DNA from 3 places in the Mesorhizobium sp. WSM4845 genome. Region 3 is predicted to be linked to each of the others. Evidence: predicted binding sites of a transcription regulator. Region 3 holds the regulator's gene; each other region holds the start of a gene.
What was found. The regulator LexA, encoded in region 3, represses DNA repair genes until DNA is damaged. The targets are predictions, from matches to a motif close to TGTTCNNNNTGTGTTCNG.
Positions count from the first base shown of each region.

Region 1: a site for LexA is predicted at 2,126-2,143, ahead of AC0L2C_RS06650 (DNA recombination protein RmuC). Genes of this name have one in related genera too.
Region 2: a site for LexA is predicted at 2,307-2,324, ahead of AC0L2C_RS06280 (ImuA family protein). Genes of this name have one in related genera too.

Region 1 is NZ_JBVVQA010000004.1:144,680-149,260, reverse strand. Features, by position in the region: gene AC0L2C_RS06670 (GNAT family N-acetyltransferase) at 1-163, opposite strand, end outside; gene fmt (methionyl-tRNA formyltransferase) at 160-1,095, opposite strand; gene AC0L2C_RS06660 (hypothetical protein) at 1,126-1,431, opposite strand; gene def (peptide deformylase) at 1,526-2,071, opposite strand; gene AC0L2C_RS06650 (DNA recombination protein RmuC) at 2,177-3,436, shown strand; gene AC0L2C_RS06645 (GFA family protein) at 3,441-3,845, opposite strand; gene AC0L2C_RS06640 (transglutaminase-like domain-containing protein) at 3,948-4,581, opposite strand, start outside.
Region 2 is NZ_JBVVQA010000004.1:70,125-74,705, forward strand. Features, by position in the region: gene AC0L2C_RS06275 (DUF6504 family protein) at 1-1,286, opposite strand, end outside; gene AC0L2C_RS06280 (ImuA family protein) at 1,228-2,283, opposite strand; gene AC0L2C_RS06285 (metallopeptidase family protein) at 2,457-2,879, shown strand; gene AC0L2C_RS06290 (DUF1737 domain-containing protein) at 3,107-3,313, opposite strand; gene AC0L2C_RS06295 (HpcH/HpaI aldolase/citrate lyase family protein) at 3,340-4,218, opposite strand.
Region 3 is NZ_JBVVQA010000005.1:238,559-243,139, reverse strand. Features, by position in the region: gene moaC (cyclic pyranopterin monophosphate synthase MoaC) at 1-140, shown strand, start outside; gene AC0L2C_RS08700 (molybdopterin molybdotransferase MoeA) at 140-1,345, shown strand; gene lexA (transcriptional repressor LexA) at 1,450-2,187, shown strand; gene AC0L2C_RS08690 (ComEC/Rec2 family competence protein) at 2,181-4,581, opposite strand, start outside.

The DNA.
Region 1 (4,581 bases), on a different contig from region 3:
CCTGTCCATCTTCTTCCGCCACCAGTTCGACGACGGCATCGCCGCCGCTGACCAGCGCGTCGACCAGTCCGGCCTCCGCCTGCTGGCCGAATGCGTGTTCCTCGACCAGGCGGATCGCCTCGCGGTCCCGCGGCGTCGCCGCGCGTATCGACATCATGCTCATGAGAATTTCATTCCTTTTTCGAGCTTGGCCCCGCGCAGAAATTCCTGCGCGGCAATGGGCCTTCCGCCCGCACGTTGAACTTCGACCAACCTCATCGCGCCTGACCCGCAGGCGACCGTCAGCCGGTCGTCGAGAATTCCTCCCGGCTCGCCGGCGCCTTGCGAAAGCGTCGAGCGAAGCAGTTTCAGCCGATCCAGGCGGCCGGCAATTTCGATCTCGCACCATGCGCCGGGAAAGGGCGACAGGCCGCGAATATGATCGTGGACTTCGCCAGCAGGCCGCGTCCAGTCCACGCGCGTCTCCGCTTTATCGATCTTTTTGGCATAGGTCACCCCCTCCGTCGCCTGTGCGGTAAAAGTCAGGGCATCCCGTTCCAGACGAGCCAGCGCTTCCGCCATCAGCGCGGCGCCAATGTGCATCAACCGATCATGCAGTTCGCCGGCCGTCATATCGGGGCCGATGGCGCATTTTTCGGCCATCGCCACCGGGCCGGTGTCCAGGCCCTCTTCCATCCGCATCACCATCATGCCTGTCTCGGTATCGCCGGCCATGATGGCGCGCTGGATAGGGGCGGCGCCGCGCCAGCGTGGCAACAGCGACGCGTGACCATTGAGGCAGCCGAGCCGCGGCGCCTCGAGAATGGGTTTGGGCAACAGCAATCCATAGGCGACGACGACGGCGACATCGGCCCGCAAGGCGCGGAACGCCTGCTGCTCGGTCTCGTTCTTCAGCGACACCGGCGTCCGCACCTCGAGGCCCAGCCGCTCGGCCTCGCGCTGCACCGGCGACGGCGTCAGTTCCAGCCCCCGGCGACCGGCGGCGCGCGGCGGCTGAGTGTAGACGGCTCCAATCTCATGTCCGGCATCCGCGATCGCCCGCAGCGTCGGCACCGAGAATTCGGGCGTACCCATGAAGATGACGCGCAAGGGCATTTTGTTCCGGGTCCGGTCTTCGTCTGGCCGTTAAGTCGGCTCAGTCGAAGTCGCGAACTTTGCGGGTCGGCGACCGAAGTCGCGTTTCCTTTCTGCTTCGATTTCGTTCATGATCTTGGCGAATTCATCGCCAATTGCGTTTTCAGCAGCGAAAGTCGCGCGAATAGCGTCCCATGCCGAAAGACCCGGCTCCAGCCTGGCTTGCCTTTCGGCGACCATGCCTTCGCGCAGAAGAGCTATCGCCTTGCCCGACAGGCTCTGGCCGCTCTTACGCGCCGCCTGCTCGATTTCCCGCTTCAAGGGTTCGGGAATATTTCTGATCAGCATGTCGCTCATCGGCGTCTCCATTTCCTAATCTGGAACAGGGTAGAGGGGCGCTGTCCCGCCAACATCTTCGAAAGGTTCAGCATCAAACTGCGCGAGTATCGCCCTATCCCACTAACTTGCCCGGCGCCTTGCTGCCTGATGGTTTGTCCCTGGCGAGCTTCTTGAACTTCTTCACCACCATGTCGCGCTTCAGCTTCGAGATGTGGTCGATGAACAGAACACCGTTGAGATGGTCGATTTCGTGCTGCAGGCAAGTCGCCATCAGCCCTTCGGCCTCGATCTCCTGCAGCTTGCCGTCGCGATCGAGATATTTCACCCGCACGGCGGCAGGGCGCTCGACCTCGGCATAGTAATCCGGGATCGACAGGCACCCCTCCTCGTAGACCGAGCGCTGATCGGCGCTCTCAAGAATCTCGGGATTGATGAAGACATGCGGCGCCGGCGGCTCGTCTTCCTTGGCGAGGTCGATCACCAGCATGCGCAGCGGTTCGCCGATCTGGACCGCCGCCAGACCAATGCCCGGCGCATCATACATCGTGTCCAGCATATCGTCGGCCAGTTTGCGCAAGGCGCCGTCGACGCGCTCGACCGGTTTCGAAACCTGGCGCAGGACGGGATCGGGAAGGATGATGAGCGGCTTGATCGACATGGCGTCTCACCTAAGACCTCGCACGAAAAGCGTCAACCGGGGCATTTGCAGCGGCGTTCACGTTTTGATCTGTGTCGTCAGGCCGAATCATCTATGCTGTCCGATATGAACGACCTGACCACCATCCTGTCCGAACCGATCGCCCGGCTCGGCGCCACCACGATCACGCTCGGCCACGCGCTGGCATTCGGCGCGGTCCTGTTCCTGGGCCTGTTCGTGGCGCTCGTCGTCGCGCTCTGGCGCTCGGCCAAGGCGCGTGCGGTGGCTGCCGCGGAAGCCGCCGACCACGCCCGCGACGCCGAGGCGCGGATGGCCGGCATCCTGGCAAGCCAGGCCGAGATGCAGGGCCGCATGGGCGCCATCGCCGAAGTGTTCGGGGCGCGGCAGGCCGAACTCACGCAGTCGATCGGCCAGCGTCTCGACGCGATGACCGGCCGTCTCGGCCAGACCATGACCGAGCAGACGAAATCGACGCATGAAAGCCTCGCCAAACTGCAGGAGCGGTTGGCGGTTATCGATACAGCGCAAGGCAACATCCAGTCGCTCGCCAGCCAGGTCGTGCAACTTCAGGCAATCCTCTCCAACAAACAGACGCGCGGCGCCTTCGGCCAGTCGCGCATGGAGGCGATCGTCGCCGACGGCCTGCCGCACGGCGCCTATGAATTCCAGGCGACCCTGTCGAACGGCAGCCGGCCCGACTGCCTGGTGAAGATGCCGAACGGCGCGCCCGCACTCGCCATCGATGCCAAGTTTCCGCTGGAAGCCTGGAATGCCATCCGTGCCGCCGAAGGCGTCGATTTGCAGAAGGTCGCCGCACAAGCGTTTCGGCGTGATATCGAGGTGCATGTCCGCGATATTTCCGACAAATACCTGATCCAGGGCGAGACGCAGGACACCGCCTTCATGTTCGTGCCGTCGGAATCGGTATTCGCCGAGATCCACGAGAATTTCGAGGGGATTTTCCACAAGGCGCACCGCGCCCGCATCGTCATCGTCTCGCCGTCGCTGCTGATGCTGTCGATTCAGGTCATCCAGGCGATTCTCAAGGACGCCCGCATGCGCGAGCAGGCGCATTTGATCCAGGGCGAAGTCATCCGGCTGATGGAGGATGTCTCGCGCCTCGACGAGCGGGTGCGCAAGCTGCAGAGCCATTTCGGCCAGTCGGCCAAGGATATCGACGATATTCTCGTCTCGACGTCGAAGGTGACCAAGCGCGGCCAAAAGATCGAGGCGCTGGAGTTCGGCGCGCAGCCGGCGGAAGGCGACGCCGGATCGGCGGCCAACGCGAAGACCGAAGCGGGTGCGCGCGTCGCCGACTCCAAGACCGGCCAATTGAGGCTAAGGGTGGTCGAAGGCGACGACTGAGAGGCTACTGCTCCTCGACGATCATTGTGCCTTCGAACTCCGGCAGCCAATGCAGCGCCGAGCGGTGCCAGATCTGCTTTCTCGGGATCAGTTGTTCGCGCTGCCGCGCCGTGCCGACCCTGATGCCATAGACTTTCGGCCCGTCGCCAACCGACGTGGCATAGAGGTGCGTACCGCACTCGCCGCAAAAGGCCTGGGCGCGCCTGGCGCCGCTCGCTGCGGTCTTGATGTAGATCTTCGGCGTGCCCTTGGTGATCCGGTAGCGCTGCTCCGGCGCCGGCACGGTCACCCGAAACGCTGTTCCGGTCAGCTGCTGACAATCGATGCAGTGACAAATACTGGTGTTGTCCGGATCGACCTCCGCCTCGTAGGTAATGGCGCCGCAATGGCACCCGCCGTCGATTTTCATCTTCGTTCCTCCCTTCAGCCGCGCCTCGACGTGTTGGAGCTTAACGGCGCAGCCGCCGAAGCTCCACACAGGCATTCACAACGCGGCAAACCATCCGCTGGTTCAAGGCTGCTGCGTCGACGCCTGTTCGATGACTTCTTCCGTCCAGACCTTGAAACCGGCCAGCGTGCCCGGCCCGAAAATATGGGTCAGCGGCACATCGGCTGCGTCGCGGCCGGAGGCGATCAGGATGCGGCCGATGCGCGGCGCATTGTTGCGCGGATCGAAGGCATGCCAGCGACCGCCGAGGTAGACCTCCATCCAGGCGGCGAAGTCCATGTCCGACCAAGGCTTCGGCAGGCCGATGTCGCTGATGTAGCCGGTGCAATAGCGCGTCGGGATGTTCAAGGCGCGGCAGAAGGCGACGGCGAGATGGGCAAAGTCGCGGCAAACGCCGCTTTGCTCACGATAGGCCTCTGCTGCCGTGCGCGTCGGCCGCGCGTTGCCGTAGTTGAAGATGATGTGGTTGTGGACGAAATCGCAGACCGCCTGCACGCGTGGAATACCGAGCGGTGAGTGGCCGAACAGCCGCCACGCCTCGTTCGCCAGCACGTCGCTCTCGCAATAGCGGCTCGGCAGCAGGAACAGCAGCGTCTCCGACGGCAGGTCGCGCACCTCGTGCTGCCACGCCAGCAGATCGCCCATCTCAAAACTTCCGGGATCGCGGATCACCGCGTCCGTGCCGAAGGTGAAGCGA
Region 2 (4,581 bases), on a different contig from region 3:
ACCCGGTAGAGCGCGCGCCGCCAGCGGAAGTTCAGCGGCGGTCCTTCAGGCATTTCGGTGGCCGGCACCTCGATCGGTTCGGGCGAACGGAACAGCCGGATCGGCCGTTCCGGCCGCAAGACAGGCCTGGAAGTGTCTTGTATCTTGTCCGGCTGCTTCGGCGCAGAGACCCTTTGCGGCGCCTCCGCATAGGGAAGCATGGCGACGACGCGCTCGGGCAGATGACTCTCGACGGCGACCGGTTTCAAAACCGCGCTGTCGCCGAGCCGGGCGCGGATGCGGTCGGCGAAAAGCGCGATGTCGGCGCCGTCGTCGCGCGTCTCGCCGGTCAGATCCGCCTGCTGCATGTCGAAGGCCGCGGCCGACAGCACCGAGAGGCGCACGAGATCGAAGCCATAGCCGGCATCGATGTCCTGTTCGAGCGCGGCAAGCCTCTCGTGGAACAATTTCTGGATCAGCAACGGCTCGCGCAACGGCCGCGAGGTGCCGACGGCGATGCGGCTGACGGCCCCGTCGACGCGGAAAAGCAGCAGCGCCAGCCTTCTTGCGCCCTCGCCGCGGCGCTCGAGGTCCGCCTTCAATGTCGTCGCCAGCATTTTCACCAGCCGCTCTATTTCGTCGGTCAGCATGATCGGTTCGGCGAGATGGCGTTCGACCGAAAGCGGCGCCACCGGCAGGCGCGGCGACACCGCCTCGTCGAGGCGGCCGAGCGCCTGGTCGAGACGCAAAAGCAGCGATCTGCCGAAGCGGCGGGCGAGCGGCGCGCGCGGTGCTGCCATGACGGCGCCCGCCGTGCGCAGGCCGACGCTTTCCAGGCTGGCGCGGATGTCAGGCTCGATGCGCAGCGCCGTCAGCGGCAAGGGTGCGAGAAGCGCCTCCTCCTCGCCACCGGGGACGATGCGATCACCAGAAAACCGCGCTGCCGCCCAGGCTGCACCTGGTGTGGCGGCAAGGCCGGCGCGGACATCGAAACCCTGATGGAAAAAGCGCGACAGGATGTCGTCCAGCATCGCCCGTTCGCCGCCGAAAAGATGGGTGCAGCCGGTGACGTCGAGGAACAGGCCATCGGCTGCGTCGATCGCCACCAGCGGGGTGTAGCGGTCGCACCAGTCGGCGAGGCTTTCGAGCAGGCGGCGGTCGGCCTCGGGATCGGCTTCCACGACGTCGATCGACGGATGCATGGCGCGCGCGTCGGCTATGCCCATGCCGCGCTTCAGATGAAGCGCCTCAGCCCGCTCGTCGAGGGCGGCGATGCGCTGCGCGTTCGCCTGGCGATGGCTGATCACCAGCGGCAGGTGATCCGACGGCCGCGAACGCCAGGACCGCCCCAGACGCTGGCGCAGGATCCTTTCCGCGGCGAGATGCGGAAACCACAGGGACAGGATTCGCTGCCCGTTCTTGCCGTCTTTCCCCGGCCCTTCTTTCCTCGAAACTGCGTTCATCGGGGTTCCACTCCAGTGTGAATTGTCCTGGCAAGGCGGTGCGGCTCTTGCCGATGCTGACGGTGAAGGCGGAACGGCCGATCGAGCCGGCGAGCGGCCCGGCGATCGTCTGGCGTGGTGCCGACGGCGCCGCCGACAGGACGAGGCGGACGGGTGCCGCCGTCGGCTCGGGTTCGCCGGCCTGGCGCAGCAAAAACACCGGCCCGCCGGCGCTCTGTGCCCGGGCGTGCAGCCGCCGCGTCGCGGTGAGGTCCAGCCGCTGCGGACTGCCGCGGATTTCGAGGATGACGGCGGCGAGCGCCGTCATCCGGGCGGCCTCCTCGGCGGTCCACAGCGCATCGAGGAGCCTTGGCGCCTCGGAAAACAGCAATTGCTCCGGCTCGATGCCGAAAAGGCGATGAAGTCCTGTGGCATAGGGGAAGCCGGCCTCGCGGAAGATTTCCGCGGTGCCGATCCACAGGACCGGCAGTCGCGGCCCCTGTTTGAGGATCAGGCTGACGAGCGACAGGGCGAAGCCGGCGACGGCCCCGGCATCGCGGGTCGCGGCGCCATGGATCTCGCTCAGCGCCGCCTTCGGCAGGCCGCCGCCGAGCGCAGTATCGAGATCTTCGGCGCCGGTGCGCAGAAACGCATCGGGCGGCGCCACGGCGAGGCCGCGGCGGACGATTGTCAGATTTTTGGGCGTGATTTTTTTGGGCGTGACATCAGCTGTTGGATTCCGGGGCGCATCAACGGGGGCTGCGGCCGGCGCCTGCAGGCGCTCGGGCAGCGTTCCCTCGATCTTCGCGATCTGGCGGCGCAGGGCAAAAACAGTCTCCCGCGCCACGGCGCTTGTCGCCATGACGGTCAGCTTCCACTCACAATTGTTCCTGTTATGTTCTAATAGATTCCAGAGGGCGGCCGAAGAGTCAAGCGGAGTCATGGGGAATTTATTCCTGTCAGCGAAAGGCGGCAACCCGGCTAATTGCCGAGTCCGGCGCGAAAGCCTATATGCCGGGATCAGAAGGACAAAGCATGGCCCGCATCTACAAAACCCGTACCTGGCACGACGAGCTTTCGCCGTCGATGGAGGAAATGGAGTTCCTGGCGCTAGAAGCTTACGCCCATCTGCCGGAGGAGTTTCGCAAGCTGACCGGCGAGATCGTCATCCAGATCGCCGAATTCCCGACCGACGAAATCATGGACGACCTGTCGCTGGAAACGCCTTTCGACCTGCTCGGCCTGTTCGAGGGGCGCGGCATCGCCGAGCGCTGGAATCCGCAGACCGGCGAGGGGCCGAACCGCGTCACGCTCTACCGCCGCGCCATCCTCGACTACTGGGCCGAGAACGAGGAGACGCTGGGCGATATCGTCACCCATGTGCTGATCCACGAGATCGGCCACCATTTCGGCCTGTCGGACGATGATATGGAGCGGATCGAAGAGGCGGCCGAGTAAAGGGATCGACGTCTCATTCCTTCGCGGCCCCCCTCTGTCCTGCCGGACATCTCCCCCTCAAGGGGGGAGACTGGCAGCTTTGGCCCGCACCGCACACCCTGCAACTCTGAAGATTGGCGAAAGCCGATGCGACATCCGATCTCCCCCCTTGAGGGGGGAGATGTCCGGCAGGACAGAGGGGGTGCTGGCCCGCCGACATCTGGAAGATGTTTATGCTCGATGCGATGTCACCAATCGCTGAGCTTGGTGCCAGGGCCGTATTCCTGGCCCTCGACATCCTTCACCACGGCCTGGCCGCAGCGCATGACCTTGGTCTGCTTGTCGTAGGAATAGGTTGGCGAGCCGAACAGGTGCCAGCCCTTGTTCAGCGCCGCCGTCACCTTGTGGCAGAAGCTGGAATCGTCCGGGCCGGACAGAAAGCGGTAGAGTTTCATTTTTCATTCCTGTGATAAGTTGCCAATCATGCCGCGCTGGCGGCCGCCTTCGCCAGCAGTTTCTCGGCCTGCGCCAGATGCAGCCGCTCGAGCATTTTTCCGTTCAGCGCAATGACTTGCCTGCCGGCATTTTCGGCAAGCGCGAAGGCCTCCTTGACCGCACGCGCCTCGGCCACGGCTTCGGCAGATGGTGCAAAGGCGCGGTTTGCGGCATCGATCTGGGCCGGGTGGATCAGCGATTTGCCGTCGAACCCCATGGCGGCTGCTTCCGTGCATTCGCGCGCAAAAGCGTCCAGATCACGAAAATCGTTGAAGACACCGTCGAGCAGGTCGAGGCCACCGGCGCGTGCTGCGAGTACCATCTGCATCAGCCATGGCGTGAGATAGCGCCGGTCGGGCGTAGCGAGAATGCCGGTGTCCTTGACCAGGTCGTTCGTTCCGGCAACGAAACAGACCAGCCGCGAGGCCGGATCGCGGCAAAGCTCGGCAATCGGGCCGATGTTGAGCAGCGCCTTGGGCGTCTCGATCATCGCCCACAGCTTCACCGCGTCGGGTGAAAAATTGTCGTCGAGGACGTCGCCGGCTTCCAGGACGTCGCGCGGCGTGTCGACCTTGGGCAGCAGGATGGCGTCGGGCTCGCAGCTTGCCGCCGCCAGCAAGTCCTTGGCGCCCCATTCGCTGGAGAGCGGGTTGATGCGCACGACCATTTCGCAGCGCAGGTTTGCGCGGTGAGCGAAAATATCAGCCAGTTTTTCGCGCGCAAAAACCTTATCGGCCGGGGCGACGGCATCTTCGAGATCGATGATGACGGCATCGCAGGCCAGCGACGAGATCTTGGCCAGCGCCTTGTCATTCGAGGCCGGGACGTAAAGCACCGAGCGGCGCGGGCGGCAGGTTTCAGTCATGCCTGATCTATGCCGCCTGGAGGCGATCGAAGCAAGCACACAGGGCAATCGCTTCGGGCAGTCATAGCTTGCATTGGATGCAAGCCAATCATCGAAGTTGGCGCCGCCCCTCATCGCCCTGCCGGGCACTTCTCCCCGTATAGGGACGGGGAGAAGGGGCTGGCGCAGCCTCGACGCCATTCTTGCAACGCAGGTGATTGGCGAAACCGGCGATGAGAGCACCCCTCTCCCCGTCACTATACGGGGAGAGGATGCCGGCAGGCAGGTGAGGGCAGCGCAAGCGCCCGGAAAGGGGTGACGGGGCGGATTCAAAGCTGAAGTGATTCCTGACCCTGCACAAAAACTGCACAACATTGCGGAAAA
Region 3 (4,581 bases):
TCTCGGTCGCCTGCCTGACCATCTATGATATGGCCAAGGCGGTCGATCGCGGCATGGCGATCTCCGGCATCAGGCTGGTGGAAAAGACCGGCGGCAAATCCGGCGACTACAAGGCGGATGCCCAGGGGGCAGGCCAATAATGGCGCTGCTTGCGGTCGCCGAGGCGCTCGAGCACCTGCTTGCGGATGCTGCGCCCTTGCAGGCTGAAAGCGTCGCCCTGATGGATGCCGCCGACCGCGTGCTGGCGGAGCCGCTCATGGCGCTCCGCACCCAGCCGCCATTCAACGCGTCGGCCATGGACGGCTATGCCGTGCGGGCCGACGATGTCGCGTCCGTGCCCGCGAGACTTTCGGTGATCGGCATAGCGCCGGCCGGACGAGGCTTTGCCGGAACAGTCGGCGCGGCGCAGGCCGTGCGCATCTTCACCGGCGCGCCGCTTCCCGGAGGCGCCGACACCATCGTCATCCAGGAGAATGTCCGCGACCTCGGCGGCGGCATGGTCGAAGTGACCGCGCCGACGGTTGAAGGCCGCAACATCCGCCGCCTCGGGCTCGATTTCTTGCAGGGCGACATGCTGCTGGAGAAAGGCCGCCTGCTTGATCCCGCGGCATTGTCGCTGGCGGCGTCGGCCAACCACCAGCAGGTCCGCGTGGTGAAACGGCCGCTGGTCGCCATCATCGCCACCGGCGACGAATTGCTGCCGCCGGGCAGCGACCTTGGCCCCGACCAGATCATCTCCTCCAATGCCTATGGCGTCGCCGCCGCGGCCCGCTCGGTTGGCGCCTGCGCACTCGATCTCGGCATCGCCCCCGACCGCAAGGAGGCGATCGCCGCGCTGGTGAAAAAAGCCGTCGCCGCAGGCGCGGACGTCATCGTTACGCTGGGCGGCGCCTCGGTCGGCGACCACGACCTCGTCCATGACGTGCTGACCGGCGAAGGCATGGCGCTCGATTTCTGGAAAATCGCCATGCGGCCCGGCAAGCCATTGATGTTCGGGCGGCTGGGCGCCATCCGCTGCATCGGCCTGCCCGGCAATCCGGTGGCCAGCCTGGTCTGCACGCAGCTCTTTCTGAAGCCGCTGCTGGCGCGGCTCGGCGGCCGCGCGTTTCGCCAGGACATGCGTCAGGCGCGGCTCGGCGCCGCCATGCCGGCCAACGATCTCAGGCAGGACTATGTACGCGCGGTGGTGAAGGAAGAAGCTGGCACGCTTGAGGCAACGCCGTTCAGTGTCCAGGATTCCTCGATGCTCAGAATGCTGGCCGACGCCAACGGATTGGTCGTGCGCGAGCCATTCGCTCCCGCGGCCGCAGCGGGCGCCGCCTGCAGCGTGCTGATGCTACGCTGAACAAAACGTCAACACATTCATTAAACTTTAAATGGTTGCGGAACACAACTGGAACAGATAGTGTTTGTTCTGGGTTTGTTTTTCTGATTCTGTTGGGGGTCGCGATGCTAACACGCAAACAACATGAACTGCTGATGTTCATCCACGAGCGACTGAAGGAAAGCGGCATTCCGCCCTCGTTCGACGAGATGAAGGAAGCGCTCGACCTCGCCTCCAAATCGGGGATCCACCGGCTGATCACGGCGCTGGAGGAACGCGGTTTCATTCGCCGCCTGCCCAACCGCGCCCGCGCGCTGGAGGTGCTGCGCCTGCCCGATTCGATCGCGCCGGGCCTCAATGCGGCGCGCAAATTCTCGCCGAGCGTCATTCAAGGCAGCCTTGGCCAGGGCGGCCTCGGACGCCAGATCAAGCCGGCGCCTTCGCGCATGCGTGCGGCCGGCAATGACGACGACGTCGTTGCCACCGTTTCCATACCGGTGATGGGCCGCATCGCTGCCGGTGTGCCGATCGACGCCATCCAGCACCAGACGCATTCGATCTCGGTGCCACCGGACATGATCACCGGCGGCACGCACTACGCGCTGGAGGTCAAGGGGGATTCGATGATCGAGGCCGGCATCTTCGACGGCGACACGGTTATCATCCGCAACGCCGACACCGCCCAGCCTGGCGAGATCATTGTCGCTCTGGTCGACGAGGAGGAAGCGACGCTGAAGCGATTCCGCCGCAAAGGTGCCTCGATCGCACTGGAAGCCGCCAATCCGGCCTACGAGACGCGCATCTTCGGGCCGGACCGGGTCAAGGTGCAGGGCAAGCTCGTCGGACTGATCCGGCGTTACTGAACGGCAGGCTTCTTGGGTTTCTCGGCCCTGCGGTATGGCGGCAGGCCCCTCGCCTCGCGCGAAAATCGCCGCTGCTCATGCCAAGGCCTGTATGGCTGTCTGACGGCAAAACGGATTTCTGCGCGCGTCTTCGCCGATAGCGGATCGAAGAAGACGGCGGCACTGCCCATGCGAGCGAGCTGCCGTTTGGTGACGACGAGAACCAGCGGGTTGCGGCAGAGTTTGTAATAGGCTGTGGCATCGTCGATGACGATCAAATCCGCAAAGGCACAGGCCGGCCGCGCGGTTTTGCGGTTGTCGGCGAGCGCGATGAGCGCGCCGGACGGATGCCGGGCCAGGCACAGGCCGGCAGTGCAGGTGAAAGGCGCTCCCGGCGGCAGGTCGGCCGGATCGGCGATGTCGAACCGCACATCTCCTTTTTCGAATGTCTCCGGCTCGACGATCGTTGTTGAAACCAGCGCATGTTTCCAGTTGTCGGTGGTGAATTCGTTCGAACGCATCCGGTTGACGGCAAGTTCGCCGCCGCCGATCGGCAGCGCCACCAGATGCGCATCCTCCGAGATCAGCACGTCGGGGGTGCGCGTCTCGGAAATCGTCAGCAGGCCGGCGAGCGCAAAGGGAAGTGCGGCAAGCCGCAGCCATGTCGTCGCCATCGTGGCGATGACTAAGGCGACCGTCACCAGCAGAACCGATTGCAACGAAATCAGGCCGACTGCATCGACGGGCGAACGCTCCGATATCCATCCCGAAATTGCAATCATCGCCGTCAGGCCCTTGCCCATCATGTAGAGGAAAGGGCCGTCGAGGCCGAAAGGCATTGCCAAGGCGCTGAGGACGGCCAGGAACATGACGATCGTGACGATCGGCATGACGGCCAGATTGGCGAACAGGCTGAGCGGCGAGACGCGCTGGAAGTGCCAGATGGCGAAGAGCGCGGTGGCGCTGCCGGCAATGATGGAGGTCATTGCGATGGTGCCTGCCCCGGCGACGAGCTTGCGCGTGACGAAAGCGACCGGTGACCGTCGCTGTCGCGGCGCCTTGGCCCTGTCGGCACGATAGTCGGACCAACCGGCATAGGCGCCCACGAGAGCCGCAGTCGCGGCGAACGACATCTGGAAGCTTGCGCCGACCACCTCGTGCGGCGACACGACGATAACGGCGATGGCCGAAATCGCCAGGTTGCGCATGGTGAGTGCCGCCCGGTCGAACAGCACGGCGACAAGCATTACCGCCAGCATGATGAAGCTGCGTTCAGCCGCGACCACGATACCGGAAAAGATCAGATAGGCAGCGATGGAGACGAGTGCGGCAGCAGCCGCATATTTTTTGACCGGCCGGCGCGACGAAAAGTCGGGAAACAGCGCAAAGGCGCCGCGCAGCAATCCCATGACGGTGCCGGCGACAAGCGCCATGTGCAGGCCGGAAATGGAGATGATGTGGTAGATGCCGGTGCGCCGCATCGATTCGTTTATCTCTTCGGGGATGCCGGCACGCACGCCGACGATCAGCGCAGCGGCAATCTCCCCCTCGGCACCACCGATGCTGTCCCTGATATGGTCGGCGATGGTTTCGCGCGCCTTCTCGATCGACGAAGAAAGGCGTGCGGTTAACGGTGCATCTTCGGAGACGACGATCTTTGGACTGCCGAGGAAAAAGCCACTGGCACCGATACCGGCGAAATAGCTGTCAAAGGAAAAGTCAAAGCTGTCCGGTCTGACCGGGCCAGTCGGAGGCAGAAGCCTCACATAGCCGGTTGCCACCGAGCCTGCGGTCATCTCAGCGGGAATCTTGCGTGCCGACACCCTGACACGTTCGGGTGCATAACGCAGTGTCGGCCGGGCGGTCGACATCACATCGATGGTCAGCCTGATCCGGCCGTTCGCCATCTGGTCGAGCCTGACGACACGGCCGGTCAGCCGGGTCTGGATTTCCGAACCGAGCATCTTCGTTCCGGCGCGCCAGGTTTCAACCTTGGCGGCGAGCACACCAAGCGCGCACAGCAACGCTGCCATGAAGCACAGGTGCGTTTTGCGGCGTGAGCGCGTGACGGCCGCACACAATGCCGTAAGGACCACGACGGCGATGGGCTGGGCAAAGTCCGGTTCGACGGCAAGCGAAAAATAGACGATCACCCCGCATGCCAGGAAAACCGGCACCAGCAGGAAGGCGACGCCCCGGTCGAGTTCCAGGCCGGCTGCCGCGGCCACGCTGTTGCGGACACCGGATGGTGAAAGATGGCTGAGCTGTCGGCGAAAACGAATGACAGGGCCGGGTGCTGAAGCCGGTATCGGCGCCGGGCGATCCGGCGAAAGAGGTTGGATGCTCAGCGGCGACGCAGGCAGCGAAACGGGTAGCGCCTCAGTGTGAGGAACGTCGGCAAACAGCGATCGTTCG